Regions from separate parts of the Paenibacillus sp. Z3-2 genome, predicted to be linked through region 2. Evidence: riboswitches for the same ligand, from Rfam matches in the RefSeq annotation. Region 2 holds a riboswitch; each other region holds the start of a gene.
What was found. A riboswitch is a leader RNA that binds a small molecule or an ion and turns the genes downstream of it on or off. The one in region 2 is predicted to bind cobalamin.

Region 1 (4,199 bases), 1.3 Mb from region 2:
ATCCTGTTATAGGCATGGGGAAAGCGATCTCTGCGCTGGAGCGTAGTATTCGTTCCCGTGTGAGCACGGATTCCGGGCTGAAGAGGGCCGGTCTATTATTTCCGCTGCTGATTGCGGGTGGGGCGTTTGTAATCACTTGGGCATTCGTATATGTGCTGGGTCTCATTCATCCTGTCGTAGCGGTAGTAGCTGAAATCGTGCTTATTGCGACGACGATTGCTTCCAAGGGCTTGAAGGATGCAGGCATGGAGGTATATCGCCATCTAATTCAGAAGGATTGGCCTGCTGCAAGACGTTCACTTGGCATGATTGTTGGACGTGATACAGCTCATTTGGATGAACCGGAGGTTGTGCGAGGAACGGTGGAGACGGTAGCCGAGAATATTGTGGACGCCATCGTGTCCCCTTTGTTCTATGCGTTAATTGGTGGCGCGCCACTTGCGATGGCCTATCGTGCCGTGAATACATTGGATTCCATGGTTGGTTATAAAAATGAGAAGTATCTGTATCTCGGCTGGGCTTCCGCCCGTCTGGATGATTGGGCAAACTGGATTCCCGCACGGCTCACCGCCATCCTTCTGATCGTGGGTGCATGGGTCATGAAACTGGATGCCAAAGGCGCAGCACGTATGGTGACCCGGGATGCCAGATTGCATCCAAGTCCGAACAGTGGTTTTCCCGAATCGGCGGTGGCCGGAGCACTGGGGATCAGACTCGGGGGACATAACGTGTATCACGGAATAGCTTCTTTTCGTGCCTATATGGGTGAGGCGACACGTCCTATGGCAGCAGAGGATATCGTGCGAACGACACGTCTCATGTTCTGGTCGGCGGGTTCTTTTGTAATCCTGTGTACACTGGTGACGCTGGGAATATGGCTTGCTGGAGGTACGTTGCTATGGAAGTAACTGTAGGGCTGAATGGATCACAGCAGCGAAATATTCTGTTTATACGTCATGGTACTACCGCGTGGAATGTGGAAAAAAAATATCTGGGGCATACCGATATCGCTTTGCTCCCGGATGCAGAAAGAGAACTGGCTTCGCTACGCGAGCAATTAAGCAACGTCTCGTGGGATACGGTATATTGCAGTGATCTGCTCCGTTGTCAGCAGACGCTTGCACAGATCAGGCCTTATCCATTGGAGCAGGTCAAGCTGGACCCGCGCCTGCGAGAGGTTGATTTTGGTCAATGGGAAGGCTTGACGTACGATCAACTCAAGAACAACCCACAGTACCGGGATTGGATCGATGCTCCACAGGACGTCACCCCGCCAGAAGGGGAGTCATGGCAGGCATTTACTGTGCGGATCGATTCATTTCTGCAAGAATGCTTATGGGGGGATTGTTCGTCGATGCAATCTCGTGAGGCTGGCGTGCCAACGATTATTGTTGTTACGCACGGCGGTGTAATCCGGTATGCATTATCTCGTCTCATTGCCGATCTGGGATTCTGGGATACGCAGGTGATTCCGGGGCAAGCGATACAGGTACGGCTGGAACAACATGGAGATCAGTGGGTTGGCACGAGGGTGGCTTTTCCGGGAATCGGGTTGTAAGGATGTGCAATATAACCTATAATCACAACAGAAGTGTGACAGCACTGTAGTTTCGTGTGACAGGCAATAATGCCTGCACATGAATGCAGATTGCTCACTTGAATGGTTAATCCATATCAGCGACCAAGGGTCCCGCGTGCGTGCAGTAATGGTTCATGGCTCAATATAGTCATGGATGGCATACGGGTGAAATAGGGAAGCCGGTGCAAGTCCGGCACGGTCCCGCCACTGTAAATCAGGAACAATTCCTGTAAGTCAGGTTACCTGCCCTGGACGTTCAAACCGGTGTTCCTTCGAGGAAAGGACAGCGTTTCGGGCAGTTCTATGTGCATGCACAACAATACGTTGGACATGTACAGATCGCCATATGCGAGACGTCATCCCTAATCCTAGACGTAAGGATTGGGGATTTTTTATTGTTCATGTAAGATGAACCGAACTTTTACACGAGGTCACTCCGATTGCAGTACCATCTTCCGATCGCTGTTATCCCCAGATTTTTTGATTCCCTTTTTGAAACGGAAAATCCGGTGATAGCTTATGCTTCCGATGTGGCTTTCTTTCAGAAAGCTTTAGGCGAACACTTCGTTTCTTCAGATCGGTTCTGCACTCTCCGTTAGCGTGTAAATATTGCAGTTCAAACCTTATACAGGAACACCAAGGCAAGGGTAGTAAGAGTTCAAGGATGATGCAAGAAAATAGCACAAATAGAGAAGGGGAGAATAACAGAATGAATTTCAAGAATTGGAAAAGCGTAGCGTCACTGCTGAGTGCAGCGGCACTGGCACTGGCTTTGGCCGGATGTGGCAATGCAACAACAAAAGAGGGCACAGGTACTTCACAGCAACCGGCACAGGAGCAGTCCCAAGGCCAAGCGCAAACGGATCTCAAAACACAATATCCACTCACGGTAACCGATGCAACGGGTGAGTCGTTTACATTTGAACAGGCACCAGCCAAAATTGTTTCCGTGTCACCAGCTGAAACAGAGTCCCTGTTTGCACTCGGATTGGACGAGCAGATCGTAGGGGTATCCGACTACGATGATTATCCGGAAGCCGCAACAACCAAAGCGAAAATGGGTGGTATATCCAAGCCGAATGAAGAATCCATCATTGCCGCAGAAGCCGATATCGTATTCACGGGTATCTCGATGAGCGAAGATGCAGTGAAGAAGCTGCGTGATCTGGGCATTACCATTTTCAAAACCGATCCAAAATCGATCGATGATGTAATGAACAATATCGAAACATTCGGTAAAATCACCGATCATCAAGAAAAAGCTCAAGAGATCATCACACAGATGAAACAGGATGTGACTGATGTAACTGAAGCGGTGAGTGCAGTTAAGCCGGAAGAGAAGGAAAATGTATATGTTGAGTTCTCCCCAGGTTGGTCGGTAGGTAAAGGTGAGTTCATGGATGAACTGATCACGGTAGCCGGAGGAACCAATATTGCTTCGGACAAAGAAGGCTGGTACCAGATCAACGAAGAAAATGTGATTGCCTCCAACCCGGATGTGATTCTGTATGCGAATGATGTCATTGATGATAACTCCAAAACACTGGATCAAATCATTAAAGCTCGCAGTGGCTGGGATCAAATTACGGCTGTGAAGAACGATGCAGTCATTGGCCTCGATGCGAACCTGCTCAGCCGTCCGGGACCACGAGTAACCGAAGGTCTGAAAGAAGTAGCCAAAGCGATCTATCCTGACCTGTTCCAATGAGTAAAAAACTGGCCGTGTACGCATCGGCAGGGATCACGCTGCTCGTGTTAACCGTGCTCATCTGCACGGGCATCGGTTCGGTTTCCTTGCCTATTCGTGACATTGCGGGTATCCTGCTTCATCACTTGCCATGGGTGGGAGACTGGATCACGCCCGACTGGAGTGCAGCAGCCGAACAGATTATATGGAAAGTCAGATTTCCACGTGTACTGCTTGCCGTGCTCGTGGGCGCATCGCTGGCGATTGCCGGTGCGGGATTTCAGGGGGTTCTTCGGAACCCGCTGGCAGACCCGTTCACCCTGGGCGTATCATCCGGTGCTTCGGTGGGTGCAGCCTTTCTGATTTTCTTCGGATTGCAGTATGCACTGATTGGAATCTGGACGTTGCCACTGGTGGCGTTTTTGACGGGTGTATTGACATTATGGTTTGTCATGTCACTGGCTCGTGAAGGACGGAAAATACCAACGCATAGCCTGATTCTGGCTGGTGTAGTGATGCAAAGTTTCTTGGGAGCGGTGGTTTCCTTCCTGTCGACGATGTCGAAACAGACCATTAATGAAATTATATACTGGACGATGGGAAGTCTGGCTCTGCGTGGGTGGTCGTATACGGCCATCCTTTTCCCGTATTTTCTGCTCGGGCTGATCTTTCTCTGGAGTCGGGCACGTTCCTTGAATGTTCTGGCGCTCGGAGAACGTCAAGCTGCGCATATCGGGGTTGGCGTCGATCGGCTGAAGCTGTCGGTGCTTGCTGTGGGAACACTGCTTACCGCAGGAGCGGTCTCCGTATCCGGCGTTATTGGCTTCGTAGGACTGGTAATCCCGCATATTCTTCGGCTGCTTGTGGGGCCTGACTATCGATTGCTGGTGCCTCTGTCTGCTATTGGCGGGGCCATCTTCATGGTCTGGGCAG
Region 2 (4,199 bases):
ACCTGAATGGCGTTGATGACATATTTGGCTCCGCGCAGCGCTTCTTTGCGGTCATGATATACGTTAATGACACAACGACTTCCAATCGAACGGGCCAGACTGGTCAACAAACGCTCTGAGTCGCTCAAGCGTTCAGCATCAATATCGAACAATGCCAGCTCAAAATCTTGCAGTGCTTCGGTCATCATGACATCACCCAATACATTTTTAACAAAGACGGTGCTGCCTGCACCGAGGAACGTAATTTTATTCATTTAAGTTTAGCCTCCCTGAAAAATGTTGTACCCCAACTATAGGCCGATTCGGCGCATATAACTATGGCTCAACCCCTTTCAAACATGTCATAATCCCATTTTTGTTTCCGCTTTCAACTAATATTTGATCAGTTTAGCTGTTATAATGTAATTAGATTGAATGGAGAGACAAGTGGAATGAAGTCAGAATGGAGGGCAGAAAATGAGTCGCATTGAGATGAATGTGGTTCCCACGGGCTGGACACAGATGGAGCTGGTTTTGTTGTTTTTCGGGTGGGAGGCATGTGATCCTGGGCATTATTGGGGACCGGGTGTACGTGATTCTTACATTGTGCACTACATCCATGAAGGACGGGGGATTGTGTATATGGGGGGCCAAGAATACAAGTTGACTCAGGGACAGGGCTTCGTCATACTCCCGGACATGCTTATTCATTATGAGGCAGATCCGAAGGATCCCTGGACGTATTCGTGGTTTGGATTTAAAGGTGTGCAAGCCAAGGCATTCATGCAACGTGCCCGATTAAGTCCAGAGCATCCAGTGTATGATGCCCGTGATACGAATACAATGGAGCACCTGTACTCAGAGATGGTTCAGGCCTCCGCGTATTTGGGAGGGGATGTGATGAACCAGAGTCTGTTGTACCGCCTGATAGCGGAGTTGATCTCATCGTCATCGGTAGAGGAAGAGGAGGGACAGCTTCTTTCGAACAAAGAAGAGTACATCAGGCAGGCAGTTCAGTTTATGGAGAACAGGTACAGCCAGCGGACCTCCATTCTGGATATTGCCCACGCCGTGGGGCTGGACCGCACATATCTGTCGGGATTGTTCAAGGAACGATACGGCAAGTCGCTACAGTCATTTTTTCTGGAGTACCGTATGAATCGTGCTGCTGATCTTCTTCAGAACCCCGGACTTTCCGTTAGTGAAGTAGCTCATTCGGTGGGTTATACGGACCCATTATTATTTTCAAAGATGTTTAAGCGTGTGACGGGGGTGTCTCCGAAGGGTTCGAGAATTCGTGGTTAGACGTATCCAGTGTTTTAAATTTGAAAATAAAGTTTTGATCATTAATCGTCGTCCCGCTATACTGATACAGAAGTGCAATTGAATATGTGGAACTTGGTGCTTCGCCCGTCAGGGTGAAAGCTTAATAGGGAAGTCCGGTGTAATACCGGCGCGGTCCCGCCACTGTAACAGAGGAGTCAGGTAGCGATAATCCACTGGTTTAGACCGGGAAGGAGCTGCAATGACCATGATTCTGGAGCCAGGAGACCTGCCAGGTTTAACAAACACAGTAGTACCCTACGGGAGATAGGAAGGTGTTTAGAGAGCATGATTTTTTCTGAAAATCTGTTTATTTAAGGCGTCCTCATCCAGTAACACGGAGAGGGACGCCTTTTTTGATAGAATTTATATGTTTTCAGCGGAGCTGTGGACGGAGAACATCATGGCACATACATAAAGTTTTGGGGAAGGACGTTTGAGCACTTGAGCAGATATATCGTTAAGCGTTTATTACAACTGGTTGTCGTATTGTTCGGCATCACGTTTCTGACATTCCTGCTAACCTATCTGTCTCCTGGGGATCCAGCCAGACTTATGCTCATGTCTACAGGGGTAACGTCATCCGATGAACTGGTCAGACAGGTGAGGTCAGAGCTTGGATTGGACGAGCCTTTTCTCTATCGATACGGGACATGGCTGGGACAGGTAGTGACCGGAGATTTTGGTACGTCATATAAATACAAACGTCCAGTACTGGACGTGCTGATGGCACGGCTCCCGGCAACGCTTTGGCTAACAGGAAGCGCTATGATTCTGGTTATTCTGGTTTCCTTTCCATTGGGGATGTTGTCGGCTGTCTATCGTAATAAATGGCTGGATTTTGTTATTCGTTTATTCTCTTTTGCCGGATTATCGATGCCCAGCTTCTGGTTGGGTATGTTGCTCATGTTGGTCTTCGGCGTACAGCTGAAGCTGCTGCCGGTGATGGGCAAATCCGGATGGAATAGTCTGATTCTGCCTGCATGTACACTCGCGATTCCACTTGTTGCCCAGTACAGCAGACAGATTCGTACGGTCCTGCTTGAGGAGACAAGCCAGAACTATGTGATCGGAGCAAGATCCAGAGGTGTGAAGGAGTCGATCATTATTTTGCGTCATATTCTCCCCAATGCCCTGCTGCCGATCGTTACCCTTATGGGTATGACGACGGGAGCTTTGTTAGGTGGTGCAGCGATTGTCGAAAGTTTATTTGTATGGCCTGGCGTTGGTCAGATGGCAGTAGACGCCATTTTCACACGGGATTATCCGCTGATTCAGGGGTATGTCATCTGGATGGCGATCATATATGTCACACTGAATCTGCTGGTTGATGTATGGACACATCTTCGTGATCCCCGAATCCGACTGGATGTGGATGTATAGATGAGAGCCTTCAGACTTGTATTACTGCAGAATCGCTGGTTCACATTCCTGTTATCTCTAACCGTCTTCTGGATTATTCTCGCCATGGTTGCGCCGCTGCTCGCACCACACGATCCACTTGCAACGAATTTTGCCAAAGTGTTGCAGCCATCCAGCGCCGAATATCCGCTTGGAACCGATCAGCTAGGTCGCTGTGTATTGTCCCGTCTGCTATACGGAGCGCGAACCTCACTGCTGCTTACCTTTATGATGATTGGCATTGTATTCGTGTTAGGCGTAGCGATTGGGGTCATCGCCGGTTTCGCCCGGGGTGTGACGGATACGATTCTCATGCGGTTGTCCGACACACTAATGGCATTTCCGGGCCTGATTTTTGCGATCGCCGTGGTGGGGATGCTTGGGCCGGGATTATTCAATACGGTGCTGGCATTGTCGGTTGTCTGGTGGGCGAAGTATGCACGGATGGCCAGAAGCCTGGTCATTTCCCTTCAGCAAAAGGAATATGTCGCTGCCGCTGCTTTCAGCGGAGCACGTAAGATACAGATCATTGGCAGGACGATCCTGCCCAATATGATGTCACCACTCATCGTCATGGCGATGATGGATGTGGGTGGCATGATGCTGTCCATCTCGGGGTTATCTTTTCTCGGACTCGGTGCGCAGCCACCGAACCCCGAGTGGGGGGCCATGTTGAATGAAGGCAGAAGATACCTGCAGACTGCGCCTTGGCTGTTGATATATCCGGGCCTGGCGATATTTAGCACTGTTATTATTTTTAATTTACTGGGAGACAGCCTGCGAGACGTGCTTGATCCCAAGAAAAATACAACTTAACTGGAGGAACCAGAATGAAGAGGAATTTTCCAAAATCGATCCTGCTCACCATCGTATCCATGTTCGTTGTGTTCTTGCTTGCAGCTTGTGGCACCACCAATAATCCATCGACCTCGTCTGATGCAACGGAGAAGTCAGCGGTTACGGACAATGGTACGACAAGCGCACCAACTCATCTGAATGTGGCCCTGTTCTGGCTTGGAAGCAATCTGGACCCGGCAGAGGAATGGAACGGCTGGACGCTCACGCGTGCAGCGATTGGTGAGACACTGATTCAGTTTGATGAGAATATGAAGCTGGTTCCTAAAATTGCAGACACGTGGGAACGTGTTGATGACACAACTTGGCATTTTCATATTCGGGAGGGTGTAACTTTCCATAACGGAAATAAGGTAACCGCAGACGCAGTAAAAAAATCGATTGAGCGCTCCATTGAGCTAAACGAAAGAGGACAAGTGACTGTGCCAGTGGCCTCGATGACTGCAGAAGGACAAGATCTGACGATCAAGACGACAGAACCTTATGCGTCCCTGCTTGGTAATATTGCTGAGCCACTGTTTATCATCGTGGATACCAGTGCAGATACATCCAAATTCAAGAGCGAGCCTATTGCTACCGGGCCATTTATGGTGACGGGTTATACGCCGGATCAGGAGATACAGGTGAAAAAGTATGACGGG
Region 3 (4,199 bases), 780 kb from region 2:
GACCGGCACAGGGAACGGTATTTCTGGATGATCGGAATATCAGGAATGGTCTGGTATCCTGGATCTCGGACCCGCCAGACTGGGCGGTATTGACCACCGGCATGGGTCTGGACGCGTTGTTTGAAATGGCTGAGGATATGGAAGTCGCGGGAAAACTACTGGATACGCTGTCGGAATCCTCAATTGCGGCCAGAGGATACAAGACGGTGAATGCACTGAGAAAGCGCAAGTTAACGCCGGTAGTACGGGATGACGATGGCAGCACGGACGGGCTCATTCGTGAATTCGCCCCACATGATCTCGCAGGGAAAAAGGTGATGTTGCAGCTTCATGGGGAGACAGCTCCCAAACTCGTTGCATGGTTAGAGGAACAAGGAGCAATCGTGCGCCAAGTGCTTCCTTACCGCCATGTACCACCGGAAGAGGCTGAACTGGAACAGCTTTTGAATGAGATTGTACAGTACGAGATAGATGCTGTTGCTTTCACAAGTGGACCACAGGTTAGATTTCTGACGCAATATGCGGCATCGCAGAATAAGCTCGAACCGATGCTGGAAGCTTTCAGACAAGGTGTAATCCCTGCGTCTGTAGGTAAAGTGACAGCGAATTCGATGCGAGAAGAAGGCATTGAGGCGCTGGTGATTCCGGAGGAAGAGAAGATGGGCGCGCTCATCGTTGAACTCGGGCGTTACTTCGCAGCGGGACATGCGGACAAGATCCGCAAGTAGCAGCAAAAAACAGTCGAGCAATGAGTCTAAACGAATTCAATCCTTAGGCAATTTGATGATTCTAACCGAGTTGTATATGCATATGTTATTCCGGGTTCTGATCTTATTTTTGGATCAGGACTTTTTTCTGTTTTGTCTGAAAATAGAAGAAGAGACAAGTATCATAAGCATGGACATTATTTCCTGAGCGGTGTTATTATGAAGACAATATTGAATGAAAACAAGCAAGGTGCTCTTGCGTAAAGCAAGAGGTAACAGGGAATCGGGTGAAAGTCCCGAGCGGTCCCGCCACTGTAATGGTGAAGCCCTTTTTGATCCAAGTCACTCGCATAGCCGGGGAAGACAGAAAAGGAAGCTGATGATCCAGAGCCAGGAGACCTACCTTGCATGTGTCACCGAACCCTTCGCGGAAAGGAATGGTGTACGAAGAATCAGGAATTGGGCGAACAAGCGGTTCGCCCGGCTGGCCCCCTTGGGCCACATAGTCACAGGATTACCCTCTGGGAGTCTGGGACTGTGTTCTTGAGTGTACGTACATGCGTATCCCATCCGTTATAAGGATGGGATTTTTTTGTTTTTACATGAAAGTGATATCCCTACGATCTCCAGTTTTGTGTTGGAAAAATAGTGGCAGAGGAATAAGTTAACAGAGCTAGGAATTGAACACGCTTAACCGTTGGGGAGAAGGTCGGCATAGCCGTCCTTCTTCACTGTTTAATCCGTACGACAAGTGTGATGAAGGAGGAGAAGCAATGCAAGGTCAAGGCAAGCTGCTAATTATCGGGTTCGGTCCTGGAGCGATGGAACATATCACGAAGCGGGCACTCGAAGCGCTTCAGGAGAGCGAGGTCATTATCGGATATAACACTTACGTGGATCTCATCCGACCTCTGTTGAACGGGCAAGCGATTGTACGTACGGGGATGACAGAGGAAGTAAGCCGTGCGCAAGAAGCGGTCCGACAGGCGGAGATGGGCAAGATTGTCGCGGTAATCTCCAGTGGTGACGCGGGCGTATATGGTATGGCAGGTCTGGTATACGAGGTTCTGATGGAGCAAGGCTGGAAGCCGGATACGGGTGTTGCGGTTGAAGTCATTCCGGGCGTGTCGGCCATTCAGTCATGTGCTTCTCTATTGGGAGCCCCCGTCATGCATGATGCATGTACGATCAGCCTCAGTGATCACCTTACGCCGTGGGAGACCATTATTCGCAGGGTCGAAGCTGCAGCGTCAGCTGATTTTGTCATTGCCCTCTACAATCCACGCAGTGGGCGGCGTACACGCCAGATCGTGGAGACACAGGAAATGATTCTGCGTTATCGTGACCCACAGACCCCGGTAGGTCTGGTGAAGAGTGCATATCGTGAGCGTCAGGACGTTGTCATGACCACACTGGAGGATATGCTGAATCATGATATCGGCATGCTGACGACCGTGATTATCGGCAACTCCTCGACCATGATGTACGAAGGACTCATGGTCACCCCGCGCGGGTATCAGCGGAAATATACGCTGAATACCACGGAACAGTCGCTCAGACCCCATGAGCGACTGCGCACGGAAGCCGAGCCATGGTCGCTCGGCGCAAGGGAAGCCCGCGCTGCCGCCTCCGGCGATGCAGCGGGCGAGAGCACGGCCAGCGATGCATTGGCCGCGCAGCCACAGGCGGAGCCAGCCCTGCGCGGCGCAAGCACCGGAGCGGGCATGGCCCCGCAAGGGCAGCCGCCCGCTGGCGCCGGGGCGGCTGCCGCTATGCCTGCGGCAAGCCCAGCCGGCAGCGCTGGCACCGCTGTGCTTGCCGGCGAGCGACCTGCTTTCGCGGCGGCAGAGGCCGCTCCGCGCAAGGTCGCAGAAGCGCCACGCACCGGCGCAGCTGCGCTCGCCGCTGAGGCGCTGACGCGGCTCGCGGCAGGCGGAGCGCTCGCGAGCGAATCGGCGAGCCGCTGGCTGGAGGCAGCAGCGCCAAGCCAGACGGCAAGTGCGCCACAGGCTGCGACCGCAACAGCGGTACGCACCGTGCCTGAGCCTGGGCGCAAGGCGCCGCTGTTCGAAGTCGGCGTCTCGCCCGGCGTGGGCAACAAAAAATTCACCGCCGCCCAGATGGCGTTGCTGGCGCAGTGTGCAAGTGAAGACGGCGAACTGGAGTATACGCCGGAGCACCAGATCATTTTGAGAGTGCCGACCTTTGAACCGGACTCGCTGGTAGAAGAGCTGCGTGCAGCGAATTTTATCGTTGTCCCGATTGGAGATGTCATCAAGGTGAAGGCCTGTGACTTCTGCAATATGGAGAAGGATGATGCTGTTCCGATGGCTAACCATCTGCAGGCGGTGATCGGCGGACTGGGTGCACCCAAAGAAACGAGTGTGGCACTGAATGGCTGCGGCATGGCATGTTATGGGGCAGTGCTGGAGGATATCGGCATCGTGTATCGCAAAGGTGCATATGACCTGTTCCTCGGCGGCAAGAAGTTCGGTCGCAATGCTCACCCTGCCCAGCCCGTAGCGGAGGGAATTCCGGGTGACCAGATTGGTGGGATTGTGGAACGCATTGTGGCGGATTACAAGGAAAAAGGCCATCCGAACGAGCGTTTCCACAAATTCTTCAAGCGGGTCGGCGTGATTCAGGGCTTCCGCCATGTGGATGCACCGGTCACTGTGGAAGTAAACCCGATATGTGGTGACTAAGACTTGATTAAGTCCTTGACTGATTCGGTCCCTGCGTGGAAACGTGATGGTTTACCTTGTCAGGACTTATGCAATATTGTGCAATCTTCGCTGGATTTCAGCTGATATAGATGGATTGATGTTTCGAGTAATGTATCGAATGGAATGCCAGAAGAATGAATATGCAAAGCCTGATCTGTGGGTCAGGCGGGGGAGGAATAACAGAAGATGGATGCAATATTGTTGGTGGGACACGGGAGTCGTGATCCCGAGGGGAACCGGGAACTGAAGGAGTTTGCAAGTGAGGTAGCAGCGAAGGCACCGGAGAATACGTTGGTGGAGACTTGTTTTCTGGAGTTAACGAGACCAAGTATTGCTGAAGGTGTTACCGCTTGTGTGGATCGAGGGGCAACACGTGTCGTGTTGGTGCCGATCATTTTGTTTGCTGCCGGTCATGCCAAGATTGATATTCCCAACGCCATTGATCGTGCCAAGGCACGTTATCCGCAGGTGGAATTCGTATATGGTCGTCCTATCGGTGTTCATGAGAAAGTTGTCCAAATCATGCAGACCCGTCTGCAAGAAGCCCAACCTGTACTTGTGGCATCCCAAGGCGGAACACCAGTAGTAGCTCCACCTGTTCCGGTGACGGATGAGGAGACCGCAGTATTGGTGCTAGGACGGGGGAGCAGTGACCCGGATGCCAACAGTGACTTTTTCAAAATGACCCGGATGTTATGGGAGAAACTGCCTTACAAGTGGACGGAAAGCAGCTTTATTGGCGTGACTCAGCCCTCATTCCCGGATG

Region 1: another riboswitch for cobalamin. It lies ahead of M1D71_RS06755 (ABC transporter substrate-binding protein); the one in region 2 lies ahead of nikB (nickel ABC transporter permease).
Region 3: another riboswitch for cobalamin. It lies ahead of cobJ (precorrin-3B C(17)-methyltransferase); the one in region 2 lies ahead of nikB (nickel ABC transporter permease).

The regions. Positions count from the first base shown of each region.
Region 1 covers NZ_CP096397.1:1,556,813-1,561,011, forward strand. The annotation lists gene cbiB (adenosylcobinamide-phosphate synthase CbiB) at 1-908, shown strand, start outside; gene M1D71_RS06750 (histidine phosphatase family protein) at 899-1,558, shown strand; cobalamin riboswitch at 1,698-1,844, shown strand; gene M1D71_RS06755 (ABC transporter substrate-binding protein) at 2,289-3,287, shown strand; gene M1D71_RS06760 (FecCD family ABC transporter permease) at 3,284-4,199, shown strand, end outside.
Region 2 covers NZ_CP096397.1:260,800-264,998, forward strand. The annotation lists gene melA (alpha-galactosidase) at 1-254, opposite strand, end outside; gene M1D71_RS01220 (AraC family transcriptional regulator) at 457-1,284, shown strand; cobalamin riboswitch at 1,362-1,553, shown strand; gene nikB (nickel ABC transporter permease) at 1,747-2,685, shown strand; gene nikC (nickel transporter permease) at 2,686-3,519, shown strand; gene M1D71_RS01235 (ABC transporter substrate-binding protein) at 3,534-4,199, shown strand, end outside.
Region 3 covers NZ_CP096397.1:6,116,830-6,121,028, reverse strand. The annotation lists gene M1D71_RS27275 (uroporphyrinogen-III synthase) at 1-728, shown strand, start outside; cobalamin riboswitch at 939-1,128, shown strand; gene cobJ (precorrin-3B C(17)-methyltransferase) at 1,481-3,412, shown strand; gene M1D71_RS27265 (sirohydrochlorin chelatase) at 3,620-4,199, shown strand, end outside.